2 linked regions of the Halopiger aswanensis genome follow. Each later gene encodes a partner of the first gene's protein in a complex. Links are inferred from orthologs where the notes say so. Each region holds a gene or a part of one and is shown on either strand. Other genes may lie near its edges.

Region 1 (7,629 bases):
GGCGGCGTGAGGTACTGTTCCAAGGAAGCCGAGGGATCGGAAAAGTCCGCGAGCGACTCGAGGTCCCGGGCGAGCGAGCGACGCGAGGGGCCTGCCATGCCCGACCGTTACCGGTCGAGCGTAATCGGTCCGTCGACCTCGAGGACGAGACCCTCGCGCTCGGCCCGTTCGGCGCAGGCCGCGAGCGCGGGGCGGACCTTCTCGTCGTTGGCGACGTCGTCGACGGCGACCGTAACGGCGTTGACGCCGAGGAACGAGCCGGCGCGGACGTAGCCGCGGATGCGGTCGACCTCGTCCTGCGTCGCGAGCGAGCAGTCCTCGTCGAAGCAGGCGTCAACGGTTAGCTCGACCGGCGAGAGGTCTTCGGCGGCGAACTCGTGCTTGAGATCGCGGAGGTACTCGGGTGCGGTCGACTCCAGCGCGGTGGCCTCGAGGGTCACGGGGGTGACGTCCGCGGGTGAACAGCGTTCGATCGCTGACTCGCCGTCGGCGGGTGACGTGGTGCTCATTACGAGACCATACATAGGCTGCATACAAAAATGTTGTTGGATTCGTAGTAGTAATACACGAGCGGCGAGAGGGTGGCCGACCGACGGCGGATACGTTCTTCTTTCGTGATATAATCGAATAGAGTTAAGGACGGGCCGTTCGAAGTCTACGTATGGACGAGTGCCCCCGGTGCCAGGGCTCGCTCGAGGAACTCTCGCTCGGGGACGTCTCGACGGTTAGCTGTCCGCACTGCGAGTACGCGGACATCCCCGTCGAACACGAGAGCGTTCCCGAGACGCCCGAGTCCTGGCGGGACGCGCTCAATCGCTTTTACGAGGAGACGGTTCCCAAGGTCGATCCCGTCGAGGTCGAGTCGGCGCCGAATGCGAACGAGGAGCCGGAACCGATCGCTCGAGAGGACTGAGAAAACGAAGCGGCGTACGTAACGCTCGAGACGGCAAAGCGGCTGCGCTGTTGTGAAAGAGCGCCAGCCCAAGAAAATGAAAGCGAGAGGGAGAGTGAACGAACCGAAACGTCCGAACCGAGACCGCGAGGTTACTCGGCGGCGGCCGCTTCGGCTTCCTCGCCGTCGACGTCCTCGTCCGAGCGGGCGGCGACGAGGCCACCGCGAGCGACGCTGTAGAGCGGCTCGTCGGCGTGGGTCACGCCGCTGATCGAGAACGGGATGTTCGCGTCGTTGAGGTGGTCGCGGAACAGTTCCTCGAAGCCGTCGGGGCTCGAGGTGCCGCCGGTGACGACGACGGGGACGTCCAGGCCTTCCTCGACGTCTTCCTCGTCGACTTCCTCGACGATGTTGTCGATGACGTAGTCCAGCAGGTTCTCGTAGTAGATCGACAGTGCGCCTTCGACGCCGCCGACGTCGGTGGTGAAGTCGAGTTCGAAGTCGTCCTCCTTGATGGAGGTGACCTTGTCGACGGGCGTGCCGGTCGCGCGGGCGGCCTGCTCGTCGACCCAGTCGCCACCGCGGGCGACGGAGAACTTCATGACGGGGACGGCGTAGTAGGCCAGACAGACGTTCGTCATGCCGGCGCCGAAGGAGATCCCGAGGCCGGTGAAGTTGTTGTCCGCGAGTTCGGAGTAGATGACGGACATCCCCTCGTTGATGGGCTCGGCATCGTAGCCCATGTCGTCGAGGAAGGATTCGATCGTCTTCTGGTGGTACAGCGTCGAGAGATCGGAGTCGATCGGGTCCGCGGGCGTCGAGAAGTACAGTTTCTCGTCCGGATAGGCGGGCTCGCCGACGACCTGTTCGATGATGAGCTTCATCATCGGGATCGCGCTCTGCTCGTCGTTCGAGAGGATCCCGTGTTTCATCGGGCGGCGGGTCTCCTTATTGAAAATGTTCGCAAAGTTGAGGGCGTCGTCGCCGACGACGTAGACCTTGTCGTCCTTGCGAATGTGGAGGACTTCGCTTCGCGAGAGCATCTGCTCGGCCATATCCGAGTACTCGATCTCGACGAAGGAGTTGCGCTGCTGCACGAATACCGTGTCGTTCCCATCCTGCTGTGCAGACAGGATGTTCATCGTACCGACGTCCAGGCCTTTGGCCATAGTTGGGCAAGGCGGCCGACGGATTATAAATCTATGTGCGTTGATTTCATTTTCTCAAAATTAGGAAAAATATAGTGTTTACTGCGGTTTACGAGGTATTAATTCCTCTTGAGGAGGTTCCGCAAGGAGTTTCGCAGTGACGTCAGGAAGCCGCGACCGCCGTCGTCCGCCTCGGCGAGTTCCTCCGCTCGGCGCTGCTCGCGCAGTTCCTTTAACTTCTGGGTCTGGTCGTCGACCGTCGCGCTCGAGGTGGTGGTCTTCGTCTCGCCGCCTTTCAGCCCCTTGAGGCCGGCGACCTGCGCGTCGACGCCGGAGGAACGGGTGGTCGTCGTCCCGGCCTCGCTGACGTTGACTTCGTCGAACTCGTTTTCCGAGAAGCTCAGGCGCTTGTGCTCGGTCTTCTCGACGCCGCCCCAGGAGAGTTCGACGTCCTCCATGGCCTCGTCGATGTCCTGTTGGATCTCCTCGTCGGAGTAGGACTCGCCCTCGTCCTCGCTCGAGTCGACCGCGACGCGGTCGGCCTCGCGGGCCATATCGAGGTAGTGAGCGATCAGTGCGGCGCCGGTCGAGGCGGTCAGTCCCGCGAGGCCGACGGCGTAGGTGGCCGTCACTTCGACGGTGTAGTCGGTCTCGGCCATGAAGTTCCAGTTGTCCGGATAGGCGACGAGGAATCCGAGCGTCGCGCCGACGGTGACGGCGGCGCCGGCCGCCGAGACGCCGATCGTTTTGCGGTCAGCGGGCAAGAGGACGACCACGCCGAGGATCATCGCCGGTAAGGAGAGCATCCCGAGCGCGTAGGCCGGCTGGACCCACGTGAAGTAGGCCGGATCGGTTCTGCTGAACGTGCTGCTCCAGAGGAAAAGGAGCAGTGCGACGACCGCCAGACCGACGCCGCCGAGGAACAGACCGAACCCGAGATAGACGTCGGTCCGGTTCTCCGGCTCGCCGATATAGCGGCGGTAAAGGTCGAAGAGATAGCCGTCGAGGGGCTGTTCCGCTGGCATTAAGGCCTCGTTTACGCTCCAGTACTATGACTGTTGGGTCGCGAACGTATCGTCGCACCCGCGTCGCTCACACGTTACCGGGACGACGGATCGCGTCACCGAACGCCGGCGCGGACTCGGCTGTCGGCTCGAGGTCGAAGGTCGCTGGCGGCCTCCGAAATCGATCCCGTCTCGCCCTGCCAGACCAGATAGCGAAAAGCGCCGCCACTACTACGCGCTGTCAGTCAGTATCCGAATTCGCCGGCAAGTCGGCGAATTCGTACCGATTGTGACAGCGTGCAGTATATACGTCCGTGGCCGTTAGGACGGCTAATGAGTCAGGAGTCGGAGTACACCGAGGGGGACCTCCGTAACACCGGAATGCAGCTGCGCCACGATCGCGAGTGGGACTACGAACTGGACCGGATCGTCGACGCGATCGAGGAACGCGATGCGAAGAAAGTCGGCCTGCAGTTCCCCGAAGGACTGAAGCGGCGCGGCCCGGCCGTCGCCGACGACCTCCGCGAACTCGCGGACGACGACGTCACCTTCATGCTCTCGGGCCAGCCGTGTTACGGCGCCTGCGATCTCGATACCTATCTGATGAAACGCACCGACGTGTTCGTCCACTTCGGCCACTCGCCGATGAAGAACACGGACAAGGTGATCTACGTCCCGCTGTTCTCGAACGTCGAAGTTACACCCATCATGGAGGAGGCGCTGGACACCCTCGAGCCGCCCGAGGAGACCGAAGGCGTCGGCCTCGTGACGACGGCCCAGCACATGAACCGCTACGACGAGATGAGCGCCTTCCTCGAGGAACGGGGCTACGAGGTTCACAGCCGGCGCGGCGACGAGCGACTGACCCACGAGGGGCAGGTGCTCGGCTGCAACTACGCGAGCGCGGACGTGCCCGCGGATCAAGTTCTCTATGTGGGCGGCGGGAAGTTCCACCCGCTCGGGCTGGCGATGGAACACCCAGACAAGCACGTCGTCATCGCCGACCCCGTCAACAACGTCGTCACCGTCGCGGACACGGAGAAGTTCATGAAACAGCGGTACGCCTCGGTCCACAAGGCGATGGACGCCGAGAAGTGGGGTGTCATCTTCTGTACCAAGATCGGCCAGGGTCGCTGGGAAGTCGCCCAGGACATCCTCGAGGACAACGACGACGCCTACCTCATCACGATGGACGAGGTGACGCCGGACCGCCTGCGGAACTTCGACATGGACGCGTTCGTCAACACCGGCTGTCCGCGGATCACGACCGACGACGGTCCGCAGTTCCACAAGCCGATGCTCACGCCCGGCGAGTACGAGATCGCCGTCGGCAACAAGCCGCTCGACGAACTCTCCTTCGATACGTTCCACGGCACCTGGTAAGCCGGCCGATACGATCCGGTACGGCGCATCGCACTGCTGAATTCACGCGTCTCACTTTGAACGGATTGACCGGCCGAGACGTAACTGTTCGATCACCGATTCAGGTAGAGAGAGCAGTTCGATTACCGGAGGCTCACGACCGATACACAATCATTCAAAATAGTATATATCGGCGCAGAACCGGAAATGATGTTATACCATTCACGGAATTTTAGTTCTATACAACAGAATTTCAGTGAGAATTGCGTAATAGACTACTGATTCCAAATCTGTTTGGAGGAGTTCTTTTGCCCGAACGGCACGGACCAGTAGTCGATGAGTAACACAGCGGCCAGCGGACGATCGACGACTGCCCGAGATGACTGCTTCCGGTCGCTTGCGGACGCTACCCGACGCGCCCTCCTCCGACTCGTTTACGAGCAATCCCCCGACGGCATCGCGAAAGACGATCTTATTCGCGAACTGGCGGCGGTAACTGCTGATAAATCGGTCGACGATGTGACGGACGCAGAGTACCAGCGAGCCGCCGTCGCCTGCCAGCACACGCACCTGCCGATGCTGCTCGAGGCGGGCCTCCTCGCGGAAGCCGAGAACACCGACACCGATGACACCCTAATCGTCACGACGGACCACTGGGCCTTCGACGAACCCGCCCTCGAGAACGTCATCACGGGCCGACTCGACGCGCCCGCCGCGGAACTCGACACCCTGTTCGAGGCCGTCGCCGACTCGCGGCGCCGACTCGTGCTCTCCGTCCTCGCGGGCAACGCCCGTGCGGAATCGGACGCGATGGACCGCGAAACGCTCGCTCGAGCCGTGGCCGCTCGCGAAGCCGATACGGACGCCGACGACGTCTCGCAGGACCGCGTCGCGACCGTCTACAGTTCGCTCGTCCACGTTCACCTGCCGCTTCTCGAGGACGCCGGTCTCGTCGATACCGTCTCGGACGGCGTCGCCTACGACGGCCACCCCGAACTGCACGTCTCCTGGATCGGCGACGACGCGATCGAGGCGGGTGCCGACGGAACGGCGCTCGCGGAGATCGACATCCAGATCCGCTCGGAGTTTACGATCACCGTCGCCGCCGAGCAGTCGCTGCACGAGTAACGTCTCTGCCGGTTCCTTGTCCGTGGTTCTCGACTGTATCGACTCGAATCGTCTCGCGGTCGCGACGCCGGCGATCTCGGCTTCCGGGACGTCGGCGCCCCGCATTCCGCTGCGGTACACTCACGGTTCACCGTCTGCCGTCGTACACTCACGGTTTTCGAAGAGACAATAACACTTACCCAGTCGGTCCTCGCACCAATGCATATGATTCACAGCGACTGGGGCGATTGGTTCATTCAGCGGATCGAAGACGCGAATCCCGACGGCGTCGCGGTCTGGTACCTCGGCTGTAACGGCTTCGTCCTGAAGGACGACGCGGGAACGACCGTCTACATCGACCCGTACCTCGGCCTCGGCAACCCGCCGCGGACCGTCCGCATGATCCCCGTCCCGTTCACGCCCGGCGACGTCGAAACCGCCGATGCAGTGTTCGCGACTCACGAGCACACCGACCACGTCGACGGCCCCAGCCAGGCGCCGATCCTCGAGAACACGGGCGCGACCTTCTACGGCGCCGACGACAGCCTCGCGGTCACGCGCGAAGAAAATTGGACCGAAGAGTGGGACGTCGACGACGACCAGTTCGTCGAAGTGGCCGAGGGCGACACCTTCGAAATCGGTGATTTCACCGTCCACGTCGAGGAGGCGTACGACCCCGACGCGACCCACCCGGTGAGCTACGTCATCGAGCACGACGCCGGCACGGTCTTCCACGGCGGCGACACGAAACCCAGCGACGAGTTCGCCCGCATCGGCGACGAGTACGACATCGACCTCGGCATCCTCGCCTTCGGCACCGTCGGGATGATCCCGGACAAGGAGAGCCACGAGCCGAAGCGAACGCGCTGGTACAACGACGAGAACCAGATCGTCGAAGCGGCCGACGACCTCGCACTCGAGCGACTCCTGCCGAGCCACTGGGACATGTGGCGCGGGCTCACGTCGGATCCGAAGGTACTCCACCACCACGCGAAGAGCTTCGAACATCCCCGCGAACTGGAGCTCGTCGAGATCGGCGATCGCGTCGATCTCTAGATCGGTTCCTGAACTAAATTTGATATTCTCCCGTAGTATTTATAATAATGGTGGGGCAACGTTGCTCGCATGAGTAGCACCGCCGATACGGACGAGGTTATCGAGGTCAGTGCTGACGGACTATCAGTCCGGAAGACGTTTACGGCGGACGAGTTTCCGGTCCCCGCGATTCGATTCGAAATCGACTCCGAACGCGAGAGCCAGGTCGATTTTCGACTGTCCGAGGACATCCCCGACTCGTTCCCGATGGACAAGGTCGGCTTCCACCCCGACTACCACAGCGACGACTGGACGGCGTTTCAGGACAACCACGTCGAGTTCACCGGCACGCTCGAGCCCGGTGAAACGCTCGTCACGGTCTACGGCATTCGGATCGACGACGAGAGCACCGCCGAGGAGTTTCTCACCGAGCCGACGGTCGTCGAGGTAAGCGCCGAAGACCAACGGACGACCGAAGGCGATGAGATCGACGACGGCGTCATCGACAGCATCGTCTCGGAGGACCGCAACCAGGCCGTCCGGGACATGCTTTCGGGCGACTCGGCCTCGGTTCCCGGCCTCGACGCCGCCGATGTAGCCGCCGGCGACTCGAGTGCGGACGACGAGTCCGCGGCCGCCGATGGGGCGGCTGCTGACGAGGCTGCCGCCGAAAGCGAGAGCGCCGTTCCCGAGTCCGACGACGAATCCGGCGAGGACGAAGACGACGGCCTCGATCTCGACCTCAGCGACGTCGAAACCGATCCAGCCGAGGGCGCCGACGAGGACGCCGAAGGAGACGAAGACGACGCACCCGACATCGACCTCGGCTTCGAAGAGGAGGAGATTCCCGAGCCGGCCGACTCGGAGGACGTCGATCCCCTCGCCGAACCGGACGACGGCGAGGACCTCGATCTGGACTTGGACCTCGACGCCGATTCCGAGGCGGACGGCGAAGCCGAAGACGAAAGCGAGGCCGAGGCGGACGCCGATATCGATCTCGGACTCGAGGACGAGGATGAGGACGAGGCCACGGACGAAGCGGCAGATGCGGCCCTCGAAGATGCCGACGAGGAGGGGGACG
Region 2 (7,595 bases), on another replicon or contig:
GAGCTGTTATCCGGAGCCGAAACGCGCTCAGATTCCTTCGTCGACCCCGATCGAGCGCTCTCGAGGCGTAACGCCGATTCGAAACGGGCCGTTTAAGTGCCTTCGTCGGATAGCGACGGGTACTATGGCAAACGGCAAGTACGCCGCGCGCAAGCTCAAGAAGGACCGCCAGGAGCAGCGGTGGTCCGACTCGGACTACGCGCGCCGCGCCCGTGGACTTCGCGAGAAGTCCGACCCCCTCGAGGGAGCGCCCCAGGGTCGAGGCATCGTTCTGGAGAAGGTCGGCATCGAGGCCAAGCAGCCCAACTCGGCGATCCGAAAGTGCGTTCGAGTGCAGCTGATCAAGAACGGGAAGCAGGTCACCGCGTTCTGCCCCGGTGACGGCGCCATCTCGTTCATCGACGAACACGACGAAGTCACCATCGCCGGGATCGGTGGCGCAAAGGGTCGCGCGATGGGTGACCTCTCCGGTGTCAACTACAAGGTTGACAAGGTCAACGGCGTCGCACTGAAGGAACTCGTTCGCGGTAACGCGGAGAAACCGGTGCGCTAACCATGGCTGTCGAAGACCAACCCGATCCGGACGCCCCTGCGGGCGGCGCAGACGTGTCGGCGAAGCTGTTCGGTGAGTGGGAACTCGGCGAAATCGAGTACGCCGACCCCTCGACCGAGCGCTACATCACGGTGACCCCGGTCGCACACACCGCCGGTCGCCACGCCAGCAAGCAGTTCAAGAAGTCCCAGATCTCCATCGTCGAGCGGTTCATCAACCGTCTCATGCAGACCGAGGAGAACACGGGCAAGAAGCAGAAGACGCTCAACTACGTCCGCGAGGCGTTCGACATCATCCACGAGCGCACCGAGGAGAACCCGATTCAGGTGCTGGTCACCGCCGTCGAGAACGCGGCTCCGCGCGAGGAGACCGTCCGCCTGAAGTACGGCGGCATCTCGGTCCCGAAGGCCGTCGACGTCGCCCCCCAGCGACGCGTCGACCAGGCCCTGAAGTTCCTCGCCGAAGGCGTCTACAACGACTCGTTCAAGACGGCGACGCCCGTCGAGGAGGCCATCGCCAGCCAGCTCATCGGCGCGGCCAACTACGACGTCCAGACCTACGCGGTCAGCCAGAAGGAAGAGAAAGAGCGCGTCGCGGCGGCTGCACGCTAACCGCCCTATAGCGGTTCTCTATTCGTTTCTCGGCATCGATTTCGTTCGCAGTGGCGACGCCGGCGTCGATTTCGTCTTCTGTTGGTGTGCGAGGCGGCAGGTCACTCGAGAAAACGGAACTCGAGTCCGTATCCGTTCTGTCCCCGTCCCGTCCGGCGTCGCTTAGTCGGCAGCCATTCCGCCGTTACCGCCGCCGTCGACGTACGACCGCGTCGCGTCGACGAGCACCTGCCGGTAGGAACTCGAGTCGGGTTCGCGGGCGAGTTCCCGGAAGCGGCGCTTGAACCCCTCGAAGTCGACCTCGGGAGCGTCGAGCGCGGCCGCGTGCGCGAGGTCGTACAGCCGGTGGTCGTCGTCGATGAGGCCGTGGCGCTCGCCGAGCGCGAGCGCGAAGGCCGCGTTGACCGCCGTGATCTCGGGATCCGCGCTGGCGGACAGTCGTTGGAGTCCCGGCCGAAGCGGCGTGTCGGGCCGGTCCGCGACGGCGGCGGCCAGGCTCGACTCGAGGTACGAGAGGAGTTTCTCGCCGGGGCCGACGGCGAGCGTGATGTCGTCGGCGTAGATGTCTTTCATGTGGTTGGCGATCTGATAGCAGTGCGAGAGCTTGCGCCGTTCGACGCTCTTGCCGGCCAGCGCGAGGTAGAGCACTTCCTCGGTGGACTGGGTGTGGGAGGGGTGGTCCTCCTCGTGGCGAGCCATGTGGGCGAACTCGTGGAGGGCGAGTTCGCGCGCCATCGCGCTCGAGGCGGCCTGCCGGGAGATGTTCAGGACGTGGCGATCGTCGTAGTGGCCGGCCCAGGTCCGCTCGTCGGGATCGTCGCGGAGTCGGACGTGGACCGGGAGGGTGAGGTCGTGTTCCGTCTCGAAGAGGTCGCGGGCACTGAGAAAGGGTGCGGTCGGACCGGATCCCTGTACTCGTATATCCATGCGTACCGATACCAAGGGCTGTTGCTGTATGTCTCTTACGCCCGGTCTCGCTGACGGCGACCGACCGTGCCTCGGGGGCAGAGGGCCCCTCGCGGCCGGGCAATCGTTGCGTGGTATTCACTCACGCAAACTGGATATTCACGCCGGCCGGCCGGGAAACGCGGCGGATTCCGGCGCCGACGAAACACTACCCTTTTGACCCCGCTGGCGGTAATGGGGGGTATATGGGCCGACGCAAGAAGATCGTCCAAGAGTGTGAACGGCTGATGGACGAACCGGAGAACATCCGGAACATCGCCATCGCCGCTCACGTCGACCACGGAAAAACGACCCTTTCGGACAACCTGCTGGCTGGTGCCGGCATGATCTCCGACGAGACCGCCGGCGAGCAGCTGGCGATGGACACGGAGGAGGACGAGCAGGAACGTGGGATTACCATCGACGCAGCAAACGTGTCGATGACCCACGAGTACGAGGGCGAGAACCACCTCATCAACCTCATCGACACGCCGGGCCACGTCGACTTCGGTGGCGACGTGACCCGTGCGATGCGCGCCGTCGACGGTGCGCTGGTCGTCGTCGACGCCGTCGAGGGCGCGATGCCCCAGACCGAGACCGTCCTCCGACAGGCGCTGCGCGAGGGCGTCAAGCCGACCCTGTTCATCAACAAGGTCGACCGCCTGATCTCCGAGCTGCAGGAAGGACCCGAGGAGATGCAGGAGCGACTCCTGTCGGTCATCCGCGACGTCAACGAGCTCATCCGCGGCATGACCGAGGACATGGACGACATCGACGACTGGACCGTCTCCGTCGAGGACGGTACCGTCGGCTTCGGTTCCGCACTGTACAAGTGGGGCGTCTCGATGCCGTCGATGCAGCGCACCGGCATGGACTTCGCCGAGATCATGGAACTCGAGCGCAACGACGAGCGCCAGAAACTCCACGAGAAGACGCCGCTGTCGGACGTCGTGCTCGACATGGTCTGTGAGCACTTCCCGAACCCGGTCGACGCACAGCCCCGCCGTATCCCGCGCATCTGGCGCGGCGACGACGAGACCGAACTCGCGGAGGGCATGCGCCTGGTCGACGAGGACGGCGAGGTCGTCTTCATGGTCACCGACATCTCGATGGACCCCCACGCGGGCGAAATCGCGTCGGGCCGCGTTTTCTCGGGCACCCTCGAGAAAGGTCAGGAGCTGTACGTCTCCGGGACCGCGGGCAAGAACCGCGTCCAGTCCGTCGGGATCTTCATGGGCGGTGAACGCGAGGAAGTCGACGAGGTACCGGCGGGGAACATCGCCGCCCTCACCGGCCTCAAGGACGCCATCGCCGGCTCGACCGTCTCGAGCGTCGAGATGACGCCGTTCGAGTCGATCGAGCACATCTCGGAGCCGGTCATTACGAAGTCCGTCGAGGCCCAGAACATGGACGACCTGCCGAAGCTGATCGAGACGCTGCGCCAGGTCTCCAAGGAGGACCCGACGATCCAGATCAACATCAACGAGGACACCGGCGAGCACCTGATCTCCGGGCAGGGTGAGCTTCACCTCGAGGTCATCACCCAGCGTATCGAGAAGAACCAGGGCATTCCGGTCAACACCGGTGAACCGATCGTCGTCTACCGCGAGCAGCCCCAGGAGGCAAGCGCGGAAGTCGAGGGTATCTCGCCGAACCGCCACAACCGTTTCTACATCTCCATCGAACCGATGAACGACGAACTCGTCGAGACGATCCAGCTCGGCGAGGCGTCGATGGACATGCCCGAGCAGGAACGCCGCGAGGCCCTGCAGGAGGCCGGCATGGACAAGGACACGTCCCAGAACGTCGAGACGATCCACGGGACGAACATCCTCATCGACGACACGAAGGGTATCCAGCACCTGAACGAGACGATGGAACTGGTCGTCGAAGGGCTCGAGGAGGCCCTGGACAACGGTCCGCTCGCGAACGAGCCGGTCCAGGGGACCCTCATCCGCCTGCACGACGCCCGCCTCCACGAGGACACCATCCACCGCGGTCCGGCCCAGGTCATCCCTGCGGTCCGCGAAGCGGTCCACAACGCCCTGATCGACGGCAAGATCAAGATGCTCGAGCCGATGCAGGACGTCCGCATCGACGTGCCCAACGACCACATGGGCGCCGCCTCGGGTGAGATTCAGGGCCGTCGTGGCCGCGTCGACGACATGTACCAGGAGGGTGACCTCATGGTCGTCGAGGGTATCGCGCCCGTCGGCGAGATGATCGGCTTCGCGTCGGACATCCGCTCCGCGACCGAAGGTCGTGCGTCCTGGAACACCGAAAACGCCGGCTTCGAGGTCATGTCCGACTCGCTCCAGCGCGAGAAGATCATGGAGATCCGCGAACGCAAGGGCATGAAGCTCGAACTGCCCGAACACATCGACTACATCTAAGCGGCGTCGCGACTCGCCGTTCGCGGTTTCGGTTTTCGCGTTTCGATTTTTGCCCCGCTCGAGCGTCTCACTGCGTAGCCCGTCGTCCGTCCGTTGCTGCGTTGTAGCGCCACACGACACTACCGAGGACTCGAGAACAGATCCAGACCCGCGGCTCTCGTCGGTTTCCCTGGCGAAAATGGCTGGTGAATCAGGCCAGCCATCGACGATACGTTCACGCGTACGGCAAGCCCCTGGCGACTGGCTTGCAAGTCAACTTATTACACTGTGATTAATAAGTCCATTCGACAGACGAAAGAAAGTACACATAGCGTGTATTTCTCCCCGGAGAGACGGTCGTATTCGGAGTACGGTAATGAATTTCAAACGGTAGTCGAAAGCTGAATTTCAGCGATACGTAACACGGATCGAGGCGCCCGAATCGGGACGAACGAACCAGGTGTCGAGCGATCGGGATCGCGGCGGTACTCGTATCGTCCTCGCTACTCGCGCTCGCCGGCGCCGAGCGCGGCCTCGCCGACCTTCTCGTGGCCCTCGATGAGCTCCTGGCCGCCCATGTACGGTCGGAGCGGTTCGGGGATCGTGACGGTCCCGTCCTCGTTCTGGTAGTACTCGAGGATAGCGACCATCACGCGCGGGATGGCGAGTCCCGACGCGTTCAGGGTGTGGAGGTACTCGGCCGACTCGTGGCGCTCGGGCCGGTAGCGCAGGCCCGAGCGGCGCGCCTGGAAGTCCTCGAAGTTCGAGGCGGTTGAGACCTCGAGCCAGCGGCCGCCCTGTTCGGGCCCGTCTTCCATGTCGTCGGCGGGCGCCCACACCTCGAGGTCGATCTGCTTCGTGGCCTTGAATCCGAGGTCGCCGGTGCAGAGTTCGAGCACGCGATAGGGAAGCTCCAGCCGTCGCAGGACCTCTTCGGCTTCCCGGAGCAGTTCCTCGAGGCGGTCGTAGCTGTTCTCGGGTTCGACGAAGTTGACCAGTTCGACCTTGTTGAACTGGTGGACGCGGACGATACCCCGGGTTTCGGTGCCGTGTTCGCCGGCTTCGCGGCGGAAGTTGGGCGTGTACGCCTGGTGTTTCAGCGGGAGGTCGTCCTGCAGGAGGATGTCGTTGGCGTACATGTTGGTGACCGGCACTTCGGCGGTCGGACAGAGCCAGAGATCCTCCTCGTCGTACTCCTCCTCGTTGCTGCCGCCGAGGCGGTAGGCGTCGTCGGCGAACTTCGGCAGTTGGCCGGTGCCGCGCATCGACGCGCTTTTGATCGGGATCGGCGGGAAGATATCGACGTAGCCCTGTTCGCGGTGGACGTCCAGCATGAACTGGATCAGGGCGTGCTCGAGACGTGCGCCGTCACCCTTGAGGAAGTAGAAGCCGGAGCCGGTGACCTTGGCGGCGCGCTCCTCGTCGATGATGTCCATCTCCTCGCCGAGTTCGTAGTGGGGCGTGACGTCCTCGGGGACGTCGCGCAGGTCGTCGAAGCCCCAGCGCCGATCCTCGACGTTGTGGCGCTCGTCGACCCCCAGCGGCACGCTCTCGTGGGGGACGTTGGGGATCTCGAGCATGCGCTGGTTGAGCTCCTCCCGGATCTCGTCGGCCTCGCTCTCGACGTCCTCGATCTCGGCCTTGAGTTCTCGCGACTCCTGGATGGCCGCCTCGCGCTCTTCCTCCTTGTTCTCGGCGACTAACTTGCCGATCTTCGAGGTGATCTCGTTTCGCTCGTGGCGCAGCTCGTCGCCGCGGGCCTTCAGTTCTCGCCACCGTTCGTCGAGCTCGAGGATCTCGTCGAGGTCGACGTCGGCGCCCCGGTTGTCGAGGGCCTCGCGCACCTCGTCGGGATTCTCGCGTAGGTAGGTCCGGTCGAGCATTGGTATTGCTCGTGGGTTCAGTGCGGCCGTCCAAAACCGTGTCGGAAGGTTTCGATCCGAGAGTCGTACTCCACACGGCCGATCGTGCGCGCTACGCACCAGCGGACCGCCTTCCGTAATTGGAGTATCGAACAGAGCACGACTACTACCGTCGGCTTCAGACGCGCAGTTTCGCATTGCGTGTTGTTGACACAATAGCTGCGAGCCGCTCTCTTTATGTCATACGTATTTGTATTTAAAAAGTATATTTATATCCCATTTGTGACAACACCCGGGTATGAGACGACGCCGCTCGAGGACGCGTCCCGTCTCGATCTCGGGTGAGCGTCGCGGTCGCGAGTCGCGCCGCCTCGAGGTGAGACGGCGTGAGTAACGACGAGGAGGTGTGGCTCCGATACGGGACGACGGCGACGCCGGTCGACGAGCCGGACCGGACGTTCGGGTACGTCAACTCGTCGGAGCGGCGATTCGGAACGTTTCCCACCGAGTTCATCTCGGTCGTCGACGTCGGGCTCTACGAGGAGGAGGGAAAGATCCTCCTCTCCGCGGTCGAGGATCGGCTGTACCGGCGGTTCGCGAACGGATTCGAGGAGACCGAGTTCGCCGACCTCCTCGACGTTCTCCGCGAACGAACGCTGCTTACCGAACCGGAGATGCGCGTCTTCGTGTTGTACGGCTGGTTCGACATGGACGCCGAGCGGGCTGCCGAACCGCTCGGCTGTTCGGCGGCCGATGTCGAGGCCTACGTCGAGGCGATTCGCGACAAGCGAAACCGGGCCGAGGCAACCGCGGCGATTCCGTTCGTTCGGGAGTAGAGGGCTATCGAACCTCGCCTGCGCTGACCGGACGGGTGCCGATCCTCGCTGGGACAATCGGTTGCACGGTTCGTCTCGGGGCGGAGAACGTCGCCACGCGAGCCGTCGGGTGGATTTCCCGGCGGGAAACGCTTTTTTCGGTGGGGAGGCTGGTTCGACGTATGGACCCGCTCGAGGGCGAGACGTCGTCGGCACCGATCGAGTACGAGCCGGTCAACGTCAAGGACGTGCTCGTCGAGATGAAGGACACGGCGGAGCTGCTGATCGATCTCTCCTACTCCGCGGTACTCCACTCGAGCGAGGACATCGCGACGGAGGTGCTTCGTCTAGAGGAGCGGATGGACGTCCTCGAGATGCGCGCGCGGATGGGGTTGATGATGGCGACGCGGAGCCCCGACGACGCCGAGAAGCTCGCG

Evidence for each region.
Region 2: the proteins of dph2 (region 1) and ATJ93_RS14715 are in contact, whole or in part, in a crystal structure (PDB 6Q2D), measured with the Methanobrevibacter smithii proteins. The link is inferred for Halopiger aswanensis from one-to-one orthologs. Residues at the interface, in WP_011954460.1 of Methanobrevibacter smithii: Met1, Met3, Tyr4, Pro28, Glu29, Gly30, Leu31, Met33, Phe58, His80, Thr124, Gln126, Ser179, Gly180, Asn181, Phe182, His183, Leu185, Tyr201, Asn202, Phe211, Ile215, Arg291, Asp295, Asp296, Gln298, Met299; in WP_011954157.1 of Methanobrevibacter smithii: Pro482, Asn483, Lys484, His485, Tyr553, Asp555, Glu556, Glu559, Leu560, Leu591, His592, Glu593, Asp594, Ala595, Val596, His597, Arg598, Gly599, Pro600.

Annotation. Positions count from the first base shown.
Region 1 is NZ_RAPO01000001.1:74,435-82,063, reverse strand. Bases 2,410-5,402 are described here. They hold dph2 (diphthamide biosynthesis enzyme Dph2), read left to right. Parts: upstream 2,410-3,377; coding sequence 3,378-4,427; downstream 4,428-5,402. Other genes in these bases: ATJ93_RS00360 (DUF7344 domain-containing protein), read left to right, coding at 4,743-5,402; ATJ93_RS00370 (DUF7139 domain-containing protein), read right to left, coding at 2,410-3,065. Outside these bases: ATJ93_RS00390 (METTL5 family protein), read right to left, coding at 1-98; ATJ93_RS00385 (hypothetical protein), read right to left, coding at 108-509; ATJ93_RS00375 (disk-shape morphogenesis protein volactin), read right to left, coding at 1,045-2,061; more of ATJ93_RS00370, read right to left, coding at 2,160-2,409; more of ATJ93_RS00360, read left to right, coding at 5,403-5,534; ATJ93_RS00355 (MBL fold metallo-hydrolase), read left to right, coding at 5,739-6,569; ATJ93_RS00350 (coiled-coil domain-containing protein), read left to right, coding at 6,639-7,629. UniProt on the Methanocaldococcus jannaschii protein: Catalyzes the first step of diphthamide biosynthesis, i.e. the transfer of the 3-amino-3-carboxypropyl group from S-adenosyl-L-methionine (SAM) to the C2 position of the imidazole ring of the target histidine residue in translation elongation factor 2 (EF-2).
Region 2 is NZ_RAPO01000003.1:146,232-153,826, reverse strand. Bases 1,950-4,908 are described here. They hold ATJ93_RS14715 (elongation factor EF-2), read left to right. Parts: upstream 1,950-2,315; coding sequence 2,316-4,502; downstream 4,503-4,908. Other genes in these bases: ATJ93_RS14720 (DUF5781 family protein), read right to left, coding at 1,950-2,091. Outside these bases: ATJ93_RS14730 (30S ribosomal protein S12), read left to right, coding at 125-553; ATJ93_RS14725 (30S ribosomal protein S7), read left to right, coding at 556-1,164; more of ATJ93_RS14720, read right to left, coding at 1,327-1,949; serS (serine--tRNA ligase), read right to left, coding at 4,985-6,364; ATJ93_RS14705 (hypothetical protein), read left to right, coding at 6,730-7,179; ATJ93_RS14700 (potassium channel family protein), read left to right, coding at 7,341-7,595. UniProt on the Methanocaldococcus jannaschii protein: Catalyzes the GTP-dependent ribosomal translocation step during translation elongation.